One region of the Metabacillus sp. 22489 genome, then DNA from elsewhere that is predicted to be linked to it. Evidence: riboswitches for the same ligand, from Rfam matches in the RefSeq annotation. Region 1 holds a riboswitch; the other holds the start of a gene.

Region 1 (8,323 bases):
GTATAGACCTACAGTAAGGTATTCAGACACTTATAAGGCCTATATCAATGACCTATTCCATTCAACTACACTCGACCGTAATCAATTGCTTAGGTTAGCTTTACATGTTGCTGCACATTCAGATCATTTTAAACGGATATTATCAAACTATAAATCTAGTGACGCACCTCTTCCCCAATCTAATTGGAAGGTGGATAACGTTGGATTATGGATGGATAACACATCAACAATAGTAGAGGGAGGTTTGCACTTCAATGCTATCCATACAAGAGGAAAATCAGCTAAGGGAACTGTTAGAGAGGTCAGGAAAGAAGCAGAACAAACTGGATGTAAACAACAGACAGAGAGACGAGAAGGGGAGATTCCTTCCAGAACAATTAGAAACCAAGGTGGAATCAAATTTATATTATGACAGACCACGGAAGGTTAAAAAGGTAAAAGGTACTTATAACAGTTACATTATTAAAGACGTATGGTTTAGTGAGACAGATAAGGAGATAATAATTGTATTTTGGGTGTTCAGTGTATTGGCTATAATATTTTAAAGATAAACCTACTACCATTTATATTATTTGGTAGTAGGTTCTTTTTTAAGAAGATTTTATACTTTATTTAGAATTTTTGTGGTAATATTTTACTATGTAATTAAACAATAAAAGGAGATAGTTTATGAAAAAAATAATTATATTTAGTATATCTATGTTTTTAATAAGTGGATGTGCTTCGGAAATTAATAATGAAGAATTAGATACATATGATTCTTCAGAAACATCAAATGACTATGAATCCGAAATAGATTCCCCATACTCTGAAGAAGAGTTGGAAAATGATTCTTCTGCACCATCAACTAATCCGAATGATTATAATACGGAAGGTGAATATGTTCCTGAGAATGGGGTAAGTGATGAACCGTCTGATTATAATTCAGAAGGAGAATATAAGCCTGTAGATGATATGACTCAAGAAGAAATTGAAGCAGAACTTGAGGAAATTTTAGGCGAAAGTTTAGGGCAATAAATTAAAACTCTACAAGGGGTGATTAAAATAAAATATGCAATACTGATTATTTCTATACTCGTATTCCTCGTAGGCTGCGGAAATGTTTCTTCAAGTAATAGTGAGCAAACCAATGAGGTGAGTACAAATACAAATTTACATTCTGTCAGTGAGTTAAATGAAACAGTTTGGAAAGATTCAAAAGAAGTGTTTGATATATTAAACGGATGGTTTGAAGGTGAAAAAAGAACCGAAAGTGAATCAAATATTGTAGATAACTATATAGAAAGATATTATGACAGCGGTTATACGGAAATTGAAGGATCTGAAAGTTATTTAGTTACTGCTATTTATAATTTATACATTAATGAATTTATGAAAAATATAGGCGAAGAAGCCGACCAAGAAGAAAGAATTAATAACTATAAAAAGTTATATATGGAAGTAGAACAGAAATTTGTTGAAAAGAATATAGACTAACCCACTTAGAAATATCCAAAGTGGGTTTTTATATATTTAATTTACTTTTAAAAATAGCAATATATGATAAATTTACTTGTAAAATATATTGTTACTAAATTATTAAGAAAAATGGTATAAAATGTCAAATATATGGAGACAACTTGGAGGAACTTAATTCCAAGGAGGAAAATAGATGACTTCTGGCAAAAGAAAAAATGTGAACCTTCAACCAAGAGACTCAAGAGGAAGATTTGCTAAAGAAGAAATAAGATTAAGACCAATTAAAGTGAAAAAAGTAAAAGGAACTATAGGGACATATAAAGTTGTTGAAAGAAAGTTATCAGATCAAACTATAGATGAGTCAATTGGTTTAGTTTCAGTATCAATCTTAATATTTGTTACGTGGAACTTTTCAAAATTATATTATCTATATATAGCATAAACCCACTGGTTATTCAGTGGGTTTTTTTTCTTCTTTAATTATTTCAAGTAAATCACTTATTTCGCATTCCAATTTATCACATAACTTTTCTAACGTTTCGAATTTTATTCCGTCAGTTTCTTCTTTATATAACTTTGAAATACCGTTACGATGTAATCCTGTCATATTAGCTACGTCACTAATTTTAAGTTTCTTTTCTCCCATGATTCTAGATAAGTTTACTTTAATCATTGAATACCGTCCTCTCAAAAAAACTCTTATAAAAATTATACATTCTAATGAACATTTTTTCAATTAAACGTTGACAATGCACACTATAGTGTATATTATAGTGATAACAGATAAACATTATAGTGTTCAAAATGAACTAAAATAAAATATTTAGCCCACTGAAGTGTGGGAGGAGGGTGCTTATGAATAAGATTAAAGTTATCACAGTAGCTGACAATTTATCTTACTTTTTGGATGGACTTCTACTCAATGATGACTTTGCAATTTACTATTCAACTCAATCATTTGGAAAAACTTTCTTTTACGCAAAGGTGAGATTTAATGAATCCTTAGATGCTTATGAGGTTGAAATGAGTGGGAATCTTGCCGACAACACGCAAGTACTTGATCCAATGCAAACTCTACAAGATATTAAGAAAATGCTTAATGAGGTTAGTTTATTTACATTCCTTACAAAATTTGAGTTTTGGACTGATGAGCCACTTGGCTTAATCCATGAAGGTGGAACAAAAGTTAAGGAGTGGAAAAATGAAGATTAAAATGGGTCATTTATACATTGCTCTATTTGGAATTGTTGAAGCTTTTATGATTTTGGCTATTATTCAATAAAATTAAAAAGGAGAGGTTGAAATGATTAATATTCAAGCTAATACACATGGAACTAAAAAGTTTTATATTGGAACAACAATAAGATTTGACATTTCAATTGAAGCGAAATGCGAAAATAATCAATCTGCCATCACTGAAGGTTTAAAAAAGCTACATGAATACGCTATTGCAATACCTGAGCTAACATTAACATTACATGATGGTACGGTGGTTAAGCCTAAAATACATAATTACACTAGTGATGAAATGGTTGCTATAGAGGAAGATGAGTAAAAACTCTCCTATCTGGCAATAGAAGAGTTTAAGGAAAATGAAATGTTGGGCATATCTTTTCCTACTTATATTATAACACAAAGCAAAGAATCAATTTCTTGCTTTTTATGTTCCGTAGTGATAATATTCTTACGAATTAAGTGTCTTTGTAATGGTAGGCTGTGGTAGGATTTTGGTAGGAAATTAATTATCACTATAAATTACACTAGGATACGCTAGTTAATTTGATAATTTAAAAATCCTTATTAAATCAATATTCTGGAGCATTCTAGAGTACATAAGAACACTGTAGTAAAAATTAAATATCATTGTTTATTCTTCGGGGCAGGGTGAAAGTCCCTACCGACGGTGATGAAGTATTTAAATAACTTCTTAGCCCGTGACCCGTTAATTAATTTAATTAACGGTTGATCTAGTGTGAATCTAGAGCCGACAGTTAAAGTCTGGATGGGAGAAGAATTGCGCGAACCTTTGCGGTGTATTTATTATCTGTTTTTGAAAAATAGATAGAAAATACTCTTATTTGACTTACTCAAATATCAATTTCTCATTAAAAGCCCTTAGTCTATGACTTTGGGCTTTTTTTATAGGCTTCGAGCAGGATGAATAATAGAAGGAAGGAGGGCGCATAATGTTCACAGGAATTATTGAAGAAATTGGCACAATAAAAAATGTACAAGGAACTAAGGATGCCATTATTTTTACAATTGGTGCAAACAAGATCATCGAAGATATGTCGATTGGAGACAGCATTGCAGTAAACGGAGTCTGTTTAACAGTAACTGAATTTCATGCAGATTCTTTTGCTGTAGATGTAATGCCTGAAACTGTCAAACATACTTCATTATCTATGCTGAAAAATGGTTCAAGAGTTAATTTGGAACGAGCGATGTCTGCTAATGGTCGCTTTGGTGGTCATTTTGTTTCTGGACATGTTGATGGAGTTGGAAAAATTGTTAAAAAGCAACGTGTTTCAAATGCGGTTTATTTTGAACTAGAAGTAGATGAGCAACTAACTGACACATTAATATATAAAGGATCAATTACTATCGATGGAATTAGCTTAACGATATTTGGATTAGAAAAGGATAAAGTAACTGTTTCGATTATTCCCCATACTTTATCAGATACAATTCTTGGACTAAAAAATGTTGGAGATATTGTGAATATTGAATGTGATATGATTGGGAAATATCTTAAAAAATTTATTAATCAACAAGAAGTAACGAAAAGCTCCACATTGAATCTATCTTTTTTAAAAGAAAATGGCTTTTATTAATATTTTAGATTTTAACTATTGTAAAAAGAAGTGTTGATTTTTGGTACATTGTTGATTGGATAGAAGGCACGAGACGATAAGAAGGCTCCCGAACAGCACAGCGCACATCTAAAGCGGAAATAGACAAGTTCAGGAAGAGCCTAGTAAGGTTTAGAAAGGGGCCATTCAAAAATGTTTCATAAAATTGAAGAAGCATTAGCGGATTTAAAAGAAGGAAAAGTTGTGATCGTTATTGATGATGAAGATCGGGAAAACGAGGGAGACTTTGTCGCTTTAGCGGATCGTATCACTCCAGAGGCTATTAATTTTATGATTAAACATGGACGTGGATTAGTTTGTGTACCTATTACAGAAAAACAGGCTAATAAATTAGATTTGTTTCCGATGGTATCACATAATACAGACCCACACGGTACAGCATTTACTGTTAGCGTTGATTATAAAACAAATAAAACGGGAATAAGCGCATTTGAACGTGCTGATACAGTTAGAGCCCTTTTAGATGAAGATACAAAGGCTTCAGATTTTAAACGCCCAGGTCATACCTTTCCATTAGTCGCAAGGGAAGGTGGGGTTTTAAGAAGAGCAGGACATACTGAGGCAGCTGTTGATTTATCAATTTTATGTGGTGCGAAACCAGGTGGAGTTATCTGTGAAATTATAAAAGAAGACGGAACAATGGCAAGAGTTCCAGATTTATTAGAACTAGCTAAACAACTTCAAGTAAAAATCATTACAATAAAAGACTTAATTCAATACCGTAATCAAAGTGAAAAGCTAGTGAAAAGAGAAATTGAAATTGACCTTCCGACAGAATATGGAGTCTTTAAGGTAATTGGTTATTCAAATTTACTTGATCAGAAGGAACATGTTGCCTTAATAAAAGGCGAAATAAATAGTGAAGTACCTGTATTAGTTCGGGTACATTCTGAATGTTTAACAGGAGATGTTTTCGGCTCTTATCGCTGTGATTGTGGACCGCAATTACATGCAGCATTGGCGCAAATTGAAAAGGCTGGAAAAGGTGTCCTTTTATACATGAGACAAGAGGGTCGAGGTATCGGATTATTAAATAAAATGAGGGCATATAAGCTTCAAGAGCAAGGGTATGATACAGTTGAAGCTAACGAAAAACTAGGCTTTCCTTCAGATCTTCGGGATTATGGAATTGGTGCGCAAATACTAAAAGATCTTGGAATCGAAAAAATGAATTTATTAACAAATAATCCAAGAAAAATTGCAGGTTTAGAAGGGTATGGGTTAACGGTAAATGACCGGATACCAATCGAAATGCCTGCAAGAGAAGAAAATGAACATTATTTAAAAACTAAAAACGAAAAATTAGGTCATTATTTACATTTTTAAACAAATAAAAATTTAGCTAAAATAGCTAATGTTGATAGATTAAACAAAATTATGGAGGAATTATGATGAAAACATTTGAAGGACATTTAATTGGTAGTGGATTGAAAATAGCGATTGTTGTTGCTCGTTTTAATGAGTTTATTACATCAAAGCTTTTAACTGGTGCAGAGGATGGATTAAGAAGACATGGAGTTGAAGAGGAGAACGTAACGGTTGCTTGGGTTCCAGGTGCTTTTGAATTACCTCTTGTTGCAAATAAATTAGCACAATCAGGAAAATATGATGCTGTCATAACTTTAGGAACCGTTATTAGAGGTGCTACAACACATTATGATTATGTTTGTAATGAAGCAGCAAAGGGAATTTCTCAAGCTGCATTAAAAACTGGTGTACCTGTTGTATTTGGTGTTTTAACAACTGAAACAATTGAGCAAGCAGTAGAAAGAGCAGGAACTAAAGCTGGCAATAAAGGATATGAAGCGGCTGTTACTGCAATTGAAATGTCAAATTTACTAAAGGTTATCGATTAATTTTTAGGAAAAGTGTTTAAAACCACTAGGAAACTGTTTATAATGTTGTGTGAAGTATTTATATAAATTTGGTATTATTCAGTTACTAAGTACATTTGCTTTTTAAGAAAGCTATTTTGTTAATGAGGGGTATATATGTTAATACGCTTTAAAAAAAGTTTTGAAAAAATTGCGATGGGTCTTTTGTCTTTTATGCCAGCTGAAAAGGATTTAAAGCAATTACAATCAACAATTAAACAATACGAGACAGACGAAAATTGGCAATTGTTTCTTTGGAAACAGGATGAGGACATCATTGGAGCAATAGGTGTTATTTTTAAAGACGAAGAAACTGTTGAAGTCCAACACATTTCAGTAAATCCTTCACACAGAGGTCAAGGTATTGGAAAGCAGATGGTTAATGCTCTAAAAGACATGTACAAAAATAAATCAGTTATACCTAATGAGGAAACAGAAGCATTTCTTGAGAAGTGCCAAAGTAACGATGAACAAAATAATTAAGACGATATAGTAAGATGAAAAAGCTTGAGAAATCAAGCTTTTTTCATTTTGTGTCTTTTCTTTTTTCTTTTCGCTTTGTCAATTGTTTTAGTCTTTCTTCAATTACTTCTTTTCTATCGCGATTTATATGTTTATGAATTAAGTCATCGTCTGTTAGATTACTTTCTTTTCCCCAAGGAATTTGTTGTATCTCACATTTTTGCATACATAACGCTAATAAATTCTCATCGCTAATCGGAAGATTTATGCTATAATAAGCTTTTTCTTCGAGAATTTCAGCTTTTCTAATTTTCAGCTGTTTTAATAAATCATTGCTATGTAACCCAAGCTCTGATAAGGCTAATTGCTCCTTAGTAAGTATACGTAAAGCGTTTGAAATCATTTTAAAAGCACCGGCAAAGTTGCCTCTTCTTTGATGATATAATCCGACTGCAATTTGAATAAGTCCAACCCAATAGGATTTTCTTTTTTTAGGTGGGTCTTTTTTCCAATGTTCTTCTAAAATTTCATGGCATTCAAAATAATCGCGATCACAATGAAAGTGTACGAGAAAGTCGATATATTCTTTATCATACATATAAGGCACCTCATATCCTTCGTCTAAAATACGACTTTATGTTAAATTAGTTTAACATAGATTAGATGAAAAAGGCTGCTGATAGACAGCAACCTTGTTTCCATTAATAAACCCACGCAGCACCAACGATGATTAATAAGATAAATAATACAACGATTAAGGCAAATCCTCCGCCATAATTAAAACCTTGTTCACCCATATTAAATTCCTCCTTAATGATTAGCTTTACATTTGTAATATATGAGCAATTTGCTGAGTTGTATGGGCAGCAGTCTATTTCATACAGTTTTTCTTTTCGTTTTATATAAAGTAATTTTTGAAATATTATTGGACATAGGAGGAATTTATTCTATACTAAATTGTGGCTACTTGTAAGAATGGTGGGATAAAGATTGCAGTATCATGTGAAAATTGATGCTTTTGAGGGACCTTTGGATTTGCTCCTTCATTTAATAAATCGTTTAGAAATTGATATATATGATATACCGGTATCTGAAATAACCGAACAATACATGCTATATATTCATACGATGCAAGTTTTAGAGCTTGATGTTGCCTCGGAATATTTAGTTATGGCTGCTACACTATTGTCTATAAAAAGTAGGATGCTACTTCCTAAACAAGAGGAGGAGCTTTTTGATGATGAATATATCAATGAACCTGAGGAAGACCCACGTGAAGAACTAATGCAACGATTAATTGAATATCGAAAATATAAGGAAGCAGCTGAAGATTTACGGGAACTTGAAGAGGAGAGAGCACAAGTTTATACAAAAGCTCCAAGTGATTTAAGTGAATATGGAACACAGACGATAAATCAAATGGATTCTCTAAATGTAACATTATATGATATGCTAGGTGCCTTTCAAAAAATGTTAAGACGAAAAAAACTACAAAAGCCATTACAGACAAAGATTACGAGACAAGAAATACCGATTGAAAGGAGAATGGAGGAAATTTTAGAGGATTTGCGAACTCATCCAGGTAGACGCAGGTTTGCTGATTTGTTTCCTTCAGGTAATAAGGACCATTTAGTTGTTACGTTTTTGGCTATTTTA
Region 2 (8,323 bases), on a different contig from region 1:
AATTAAGAAAAGATTTTATTGCAAATGTTAGTCATGAATTACGAACTCCAATTTCAATGCTCCAAGGATACAGTGAAGCGATCGTCGATGATATTGCAAGCTCTGAGGAAGAAAAAAAGGAAATTGCGCAAATTATATATGATGAATCATTACGAATGGGAAGATTAGTAAACGATCTATTAGATTTAGCGAGAATGGAAGCCGGGCATATTACGTTAAATCATGAGACCGTAAACGTTGAACAATTTATCGATAAAATTGTACGGAAATTCCAAGGTATTGCGAGAGAAAAATCGATATATATCGAGGGGAAAATTCAATTAGTTGAAAAAGAGTACGTTTTTGATCCAGATCGAATCGAACAAGTTTTAACGAATTTAGTTGATAACGCAATAAGGCATACAGCTGAAAATGGATCCGTAATTATTAATGTTGATATGAAGGAAAATGGTTTAATGATTCGCGTTAAGGATTCAGGTAGTGGTATTCCAGAAGAGGATTTACCTTTTGTTTTTGAAAGATTTTATAAGGCAGATAAAGCAAGGACTCGTGGAAGATCAGGAACAGGATTAGGCTTAGCGATTGCTAAAAATATCGTTGAAGCACATCATGGTAAAATTCAAGTTCATAGTAAAATAGGTGAAGGTACGACATTTAGTATCATCCTACCACGAAAAAAGTTGGAAGCTGAATGATTTTGCCGAACAATCTTGTTTCATAAGGAACATGGAATGGACCTATAACCTATTGCTTTCAAATTACATTAATACAGTTTTAAAGTTGAAAACAGACTAGACTTAAATATTATAACTAACTGTATGAAAGATATCACTTCAAAAAGCTAAAAGGTAGTAAGAAATACAATAAACTAAATATGAATTTATTACTAGGAGTGGATGAAGTGAAATTATATACAAAAACAGGTGATCAAGGGCAAACAAGCATTATAGGAGGAAGAGTTGAGAAAGATGACATACGTGTGGAGGCATATGGAACGATAGATGAAGCAAACTCCTTTATTGGGCAAGCAATGACATTGTTAAAGGATGAGCAGTTTGCTGATATTTATCAAGAGTTAGTAAAGATCCAGCATGAATTATTCGATTGTGGAGGAGACTTAGCTGTTGTAAAAGAAAAATATCCTTATAAAACGACTATTCAAATGGTGGAATATCTTGAAGAACGAATTGATCATTATGTTAAGGAAGCACCAGAGCTTGAAAAGTTTATTTTGCCTGGAGGTAGTGGTGCGTCAGCAGTATTACATATTGCAAGAACGGTTGTTAGAAGAGCAGAACGTTGTACAGTCACTTTGCAAAAAGAAGTAGAGATTAATCAGAATGTTTTGATTTATCTAAACCGATTATCTGACTATCTTTTTGCAATAGCAAGAGTTATTAATTATCGTTTAGGTGTCCGTGATATTGAATATGAAAGAAGCGCATTAGTCTTTAAAACAAAACCTTCTAAAGAATAATTCCTCTATACAGAAAAGTCGAAGGACAACGACTCACCACTAGTTGGTACTTTATAAAGTGGTGAGTCTATTTTTTTGATTGCTTAAGGAATTTAAAAGTTAGTAAATAATAGAAAAATCTATTCGTAGTTTGATAGAAATTATGCTAAAGTAAATATTAGTTAATTACAAATGTTACATTAATATTACATTAATATTTCTGGTTGCTATTTTGCAACTTTTTTAATTCCTTTTCGACTAATTTAGAAATGGAGGGGCATTCATGGAGGATACCTTTCAAAGATTATATAGTAATTATCATCATGATTTATTTCAATTTTTATTTTATATGGTGAAAAATCGTGAACAAGCTGAAGATTTAGTTCAGGAAGTATATATACGTGTATTAAAAGCTTATGATAAGTTCGAAGGTAGAAGTAGTGAGAAGACTTGGCTATTTTCTATAGCTAGGCATGTGGCAATTGATAGCTTTCGCAAACAAAAGACAATAAGGCAAAGAATTATCGATAAATTTGATTGGGATAAACAGCAAATTCAAGATCATCAGCCATTACCAGATGAAATTGCGTTACAAAATGAACAGATCCAATGGATGTATCGTGCGTTAGATCATTGTACGTTAGATCAGCGTTCCGTGCTTATTTTAAGATATTTGCAAGACCTATCGATAACTGAAACTGCTGAAGCATTAGGCTGGACAACTAGCAAGGTTAAAACGACACAACACAGAGCGTTAAAACATTTACAAAAACATATGATTAGCATCTCTGAAAAGGAGGGGCATTCAATTGAAAAAACCGGATTGGAATGAGAAACAGATTGAACGTCTTTTAAATCAAATGCCACTTGTCAAAGATAAACAAACTGCAGATGAGATTTATCAGTCTATTCAATTTAAAATACAATCGAGAAAAAAGAAAAAAAATTGGATTGCGCCTTCGATAGCAACTGCTGCTGCACTATTCCTTATCGCAATATTAACACCACTTATTCTGGAACAAGGTGCAAAAGAACAAGAAACTGCAATGGATTTATCTAATTCAGAGAAGGCAAAAATCGAGACAGCAGTTCAGGATGATGGTCAAGCGAGTGAACAGACTATTTCAAATGATAAGAATGAAGATGTTGACCATCAACTAAATCAAGTATTGATGGAAGATCAGAAAGAAACATTTGTGACAAAGGCAAGTGAAGCAGAAGATATAATAACTGTAGGCTTTACAAATGATCAGGCGGAGCTAATTTTACCGGTAAGTCTTGAATTAAATGATAAGAAGAAAAAGATCGAGGTAATAGAGGAAATAAAACCGGAGATTTACAGTGATGAGCTTGGACCTATCTCCTTTGAATTATCAGGGGCAGAAATAGATGAAGAAACAAATAATGAAGAGGTTAATATTGATTATCATAAAGATGTACAGATAAGCGGAAGCAGTGAAGAAACGTTATTTCTAAATTCTGTAATTGAAACGTTTAGATGGGATAATTATAAAAAAGCAAATTTATATACAAATGATAAACAAGGAATAGAGCTTTCGAATTATGGTGTGAAAAATGAAGTAGAAATGCAGAAAGAATTAAAGAAGGCGTATTTTCTTTACCAATACAGTGAAGAAACACAAAAGCTTCTAGTACCTTCTCCAAATTCATATGATTCTATTGAACAAGCAATAGATGCGATGAAAACTGGATTGGATCATGAACTAAAGCCAACAATAGTCAATCATATTATAATAAAAAATATTTTTGAAAACGGCGAGCAATTAGAAGTAGAATTTGAAGCTGGCAGCAAATTTGAGGATAATCAAGAATTTGTTATTATGTTAGAATCCATTTTGCTTTCCGCAAAAGAGTTTGGTTTTAAAACAGTCTATTTTAAAGGAATTGATATTAATCATATTGGTGTTATGGATGTAGCACACCCAATTGAAGTACCGTTTTCACCAAACCCAATTGAAGAACATTAAGAGGCTCTTTGTATATGAGCCTCTTTTTTATATTTAAATAAAAAAATGAATTTTATAAAAGAAATACTGTAAGAGCAAAATGGATGTATAATGTGGAAAATTATGTTATATACTACACTTGTTCTTTTTTATAACCCGTCTACATACAATGGACGTGTAGTTTAAAAAAGAGTAAATTGTTTTGTTGTCCTATTATTGAATTCAAGCCTAAGCATAATTGTACGAAAGTAGTGCATGCTGGTGAAGTGTGGTCAGGTTAACTTCTAAGATGATCACTGTTAGACCATGACGAAGAGCAAAAAATGTAGGGGGAGAATGAAATGTTGAAAAGTATAAAACATATGGTTTTGTTGATTGTTGCTATAGTATTTGTTACGGCGGTTGGGAATCAAAAGATTGCTTTTGCTAAATCATACATAGACGAGTTGGAGCAACACTGGATTCAGCCTGTTCATGGAGGGAAAATAACAGATACATTTGGTACTAGAAATGGGAATCACAAAGGTGTTGATATTGCAGCACCTGAAGGAACGGAAATAATTTCTGTGTCAGATGGAGTTGTCTCTAAGTCCTATTATTCTGATTCTTATGGACATGTTGTTTTTGTACAACATCCTGAAGGGTATGAAACTGTTTATGCTCATCTCAGTAAAAGGTTAGTTAAAGAAGGAGAGACTATAAATAAAGGACAGCTACTAGGTATTATTGGAAATACTGGGGTATCAAGGGGGACTCACCTTCATTTTGAATTACATAAAGGAGAATGGACCGCTGAAAAAAATAATGCGCTTGATCCGTTATTTGTCTTTGAATTACCAAGTAATTCTGTATCAGCAAATAAAAACATTGAAAATCCAACTTCCGAAGAACAAGCTGTTAAGCATAAAGCGATGAAGACTGAAATGAATAATTCAATAGTGGGAAGAAGTAGTATAAAACAAGAAAAAAAAGATACTGAGAGCAATAAACAAGTAGTAACAATTAAAAAGGGAGATACATTATGGGAATTCTCACAGAAATATAAAGTTTCGGTTCAAGCCATACAAGAATGGAATCAACTTCAGTCTGATCTGATTTATGAAGGTGATAAGCTAGTTGTTTATGTAAATAAAATGGAAACCTATGTTGTGCAAAAAGGTGATACACTACAGTCAATTGCGAATGAATATAAGACCGATGCAAATTCAATTAAAAAGAATAACCAATTGATAAATGAAACCATTTATCCTAATCAAGTATTGGTTATTAACCCTAATACATAACGTAGGCACATTTATACTGGCAGTTATCCCCACCTATAATAAAAGCTTTTAAGAAGAAGTGATTGGTGGGGACAACTGGCAGTATAAACACTAGATATTAGGTGCTTATTTCTAGATAGCTTCCATTGTTTTTTACAATTGTACTTCATATAAAATACTCCATAGTTTAATTCATTTTAATTAAAATAATTGAAAACGCTTCCTAATTCCTTCTATTATATATAGTCATTTTTCCTAAGCAAATTAATATACAAATCATCTATTTCGTTATATACTTATGAAAAAAATATGATCAATCTTCGGGGCAGGGTGAAATTCCCGACCGGCGGTGAAGAAATGGATTAATCCCTAAGTTAATCTTGTTGGGGATGCTGTTAGTAGAGCGAATTTTAGCTTTAGCTGATAACAGTAGAAATTTTGAAGTCCGCGAGCCTGCAAGAAAAGGCATGATCCGGTGAGATTCCGGAACCGACAGTAAAGTCTGGATGAGAGAAGATGGAGGTTCAAACGTTTAAATTTTTCATAGTTTAACGTTTATTTAGACATGTCTACAACAATGCCCCAACCTGAGATGTTATGTATTGAGAAACATCTAATTATTGGGGCTTTTTATTATGTCTAAAACAAGAACTTTCTCTTTTTCAAGTGCGATCAGAAAAGGAGAGTCAATAATGCAACAAAGTCGTGTCAGAAAAAATGTAACAGTAGGAATGTTAAGTACCATTGCTTATCTGCTTATGATGCTTGATTTTCCATTTCCAGGATTTCCAACGTTTTTGCAGATTGATTTTAGTGATGTACCAGCTTTAATTGCTGCAATTGTATTTGGTCCTGCAGCTGGAATAATGGTTGAAGTAATAAAAAATGTACTACATTATTTAATTCAAGGAAGTGCGACAGGTGTTCCTGTGGGGGAAATATCTAACTTTATTGCTGGAACTATATTTATCATTCCAACAGCTGTATTTTTTAGACGCTTTAGAAGTATGAAGGGACTTTTTATAGGATTAACAATTGGTACTTTATTGATGACAATCGTTATGAGCATTTTAAATTATTATGTCTTTATGCCAGCTTATACATTATTTTTAAATATGCCAGCAATGTCTCAAGAGTCACTAAAACAACTTGTTGTCGCAGCTATATTACCTTTTAACTTAATAAAAGGGGTAATTGTTGCAATCTTACTCGCAGCATTAATTTCAAAAATTAAAACATGGTTAACAAATCAATTACTAATCCATTAAAAAGGTTTTTATAAATTGTTTCTTACAGTAACAAAGTTAATTAACGAACCTAGTCAAAAGAAAAAAACCTCAGATTTATCAGAGGTTTTTTCTTTTTATTTTTTAATGGGCTCGTCTGATACAATGAAACCCCAGCATCTATTCAAATTTTAATGCGTCACCATCAAATTTTTCATCTGCAATTTTGATTGAATCTGTTGGACAACCTTCATATGCGTCCATCATATCTTCTTCAAGTACTTCTGGAACTTCTACAATACCTTGGTTATCATCTAAGGTAACGTAAGCGATACCTTCATCATCATAATCATAAATATCTGGTGCAGCAGCGCCACATGCACCACATGCGATGCAAGTGTCCTTGTCTACGATTGTATATTTTGCCATTTAAAACAAACCTCCTGATAAGATTAATACCATATGTTCATATGATAGTACTTAAAATAATGAATTCAAGTAATACATATTGTATTACTTTACAGTGCCTAACTAGTATTGTAAATCGGATTTTTGGACTTTTCAATAAAAAAACGTTGGTTATGTTGCTTTTCACAAAATTTCCATTGTTAAGGTCATGCTATTAGCTAAGATGGAACCAAAGGATAAAGGTCGACAAATCTTGGTCATTTGAAAGTCTATATTCAAAATAATATGTGTCTGACTTGTTAAAAGTGATGAAGAAATTATACATAATAGTAAACGTACGACAGTAAATTTGATAAAATAAAGGTGTATCGAAAATTGTCAAACATTGTAGGTGATAAAATGAACAATAGTTATTTACATATCGTCCTACTTCATTGTCTTAGTCATTTTAAAGGAGAACGAACTGTCTCTGCTATTTATCATTTACTTAATGGGAAAAAATCTTCACAAACAATTCAAGATGGCAAACTTTTTAATTTATCTATGATGTTTGGCCTATTTCCTAAATTATCAAGAAAATTGGTTATAACACATTGTGAGGATTTGGTTAAAGCGCAATTAATAAAAGAAAAAGAAGAACAACACTTTGTTCTAACGACACAAGGAATTTCGTATCTGAAGGATTGTTTGGCAGCAAAGCCATTTCCTACTCACCTCAATGGATGGGTATATGGTGATACAAGTCGCATTTTCTGGAGGAGAATTCCCTTACTTATTCAAGTTTTGTCGAATTTTGTTTATAAAAATACGAATTATTTACCAATTACAAAAAATCAGGAAGATTTATTTTGGGTAAAAAAATTTATTAAGGATAACCGAAATCAAGTAGAGGATCTTGTTAATCAATTATATAGTGAGTTACATCAGTTGTTACAAATGTCATCAGATAGACATGCAGAAATTTTTATTCGAAGATTAACATCAAACAATAGAATTGGTGAAACCTTTGAGCAAATCGCTTTAACGATGAAGGATGACCCGACTTATGTCTATTTGGAATTTTGGAACGTCGTACATTATATCATTCAGCAAATCCAAGAAAAACCAGAAGAATATAAGGTTTTTAATGAGATAACGAAGGATGTTCAATTGAAAACTACACTCACTGCTTCAACAGAAGTCACTCTTTCGTATTTAGAAGCTGGAGCAAGTATTCAGGAGATAGCACGTTTACGTGGATTAAAGGAAAGTACAATAGAGGATCATATCGTAGAGATAACTTTGCACGATCAAACGTATACACCTGACAATTTTTTATCAGAGGCTGATTACCATTTAATAAAAAATGCAATTGATACTATTCAAACACATCGTTTAAAACAAGTAAAGGAATACTTAAACGATCAATATAGCTACTTTCAAATTCGTTTAGCTTATGCTTTGATCGGGAGGTACGAATGAAAAACAACCTACACCAAATCCTTAATACCTATTTTCGTTTAAAAGATTTTAGACCAGGGCAAAGTGAAATTATTCAGTCAGTTCTTAACGGAAATGATGTTGTTGCAATGCTACCTACTGGAGCTGGGAAATCTCTTTGCTATCAGCTCCCAGCATATATATTACCTGGAGTCGTACTAATCGTATCACCCTTACTTTCGCTTATGGAGGATCAGGTTGAACAAATAAAATTAAGAGGGGAAAAAAGAGTTATTGCCTTAAATAGTACAGTCCCTTTTATGAAACGAAAAGAAACTTTAGATAATTTATATTCGTATCGATACATATTTGTATCTCCTGAAATTTTACAAAACGAGTATGTATTTAAGGCATTGAAAAAGATAAAGATTTCTTTATTTGTAGTTGATGAAGCCCATTGTATATCCCAGTGGGGACATGATTTTCGCTTAGACTACTCTAAATTAGGCTTAATAAGGAAACAACTTAATTCTCCTCCTTGTTTAGCCTTAACTGCAACAGCAACAAAGGAAGTTATAAAAGATA

Evidence for each region. A riboswitch is a leader RNA that binds a small molecule or an ion and turns the genes downstream of it on or off. The one in region 1 is predicted to bind FMN.
Region 2: linked by a shared signal. The riboswitch ahead of ACTJJ9_RS23265 (ECF transporter S component) and the one ahead of ribE (riboflavin synthase) in region 1 are both predicted to bind FMN.

Annotation. Positions count from the first base shown of each region.
Region 1 covers NZ_JBQENT010000061.1:16,534-24,856, forward strand. Annotated here, with positions in the region: gene ACTJJ9_RS23780 (hypothetical protein) at 1-412, shown strand, start outside; gene ACTJJ9_RS23785 (hypothetical protein) at 670-1,017, shown strand; gene ACTJJ9_RS23790 (hypothetical protein) at 1,135-1,476, shown strand; gene ACTJJ9_RS23795 (hypothetical protein) at 1,652-1,900, shown strand; gene ACTJJ9_RS23800 (helix-turn-helix domain-containing protein) at 1,910-2,131, opposite strand; gene ACTJJ9_RS23805 (hypothetical protein) at 2,314-2,670, shown strand; gene ACTJJ9_RS23810 (hypothetical protein) at 2,762-3,013, shown strand; FMN riboswitch at 3,325-3,476, shown strand; gene ribE (riboflavin synthase) at 3,645-4,292, shown strand; gene ACTJJ9_RS23820 (bifunctional 3,4-dihydroxy-2-butanone-4-phosphate synthase/GTP cyclohydrolase II) at 4,464-5,657, shown strand; gene ribH (6,7-dimethyl-8-ribityllumazine synthase) at 5,720-6,187, shown strand; gene ACTJJ9_RS23830 (GNAT family N-acetyltransferase) at 6,323-6,688, shown strand; gene ACTJJ9_RS23835 (DUF309 domain-containing protein) at 6,732-7,265, opposite strand; gene ACTJJ9_RS23840 (YjcZ family sporulation protein) at 7,369-7,464, opposite strand; gene ACTJJ9_RS23845 (segregation/condensation protein A) at 7,658-8,323, shown strand, end outside.
Region 2 covers NZ_JBQENT010000057.1:10,584-18,906, forward strand. Annotated here, with positions in the region: gene ACTJJ9_RS23240 (ATP-binding protein) at 1-695, shown strand, start outside; gene ACTJJ9_RS23245 (cob(I)yrinic acid a,c-diamide adenosyltransferase) at 902-1,477, shown strand; gene sigX (RNA polymerase sigma factor SigX) at 1,740-2,288, shown strand; gene ACTJJ9_RS23255 (hypothetical protein) at 2,266-3,444, shown strand; gene ACTJJ9_RS23260 (M23 family metallopeptidase) at 3,765-4,706, shown strand; FMN riboswitch at 4,998-5,207, shown strand; gene ACTJJ9_RS23265 (ECF transporter S component) at 5,375-5,953, shown strand; gene ACTJJ9_RS23270 (ferredoxin) at 6,092-6,340, opposite strand; gene ACTJJ9_RS23275 (helix-turn-helix domain-containing protein) at 6,695-7,780, shown strand; gene ACTJJ9_RS23280 (RecQ family ATP-dependent DNA helicase) at 7,777-8,323, shown strand, end outside.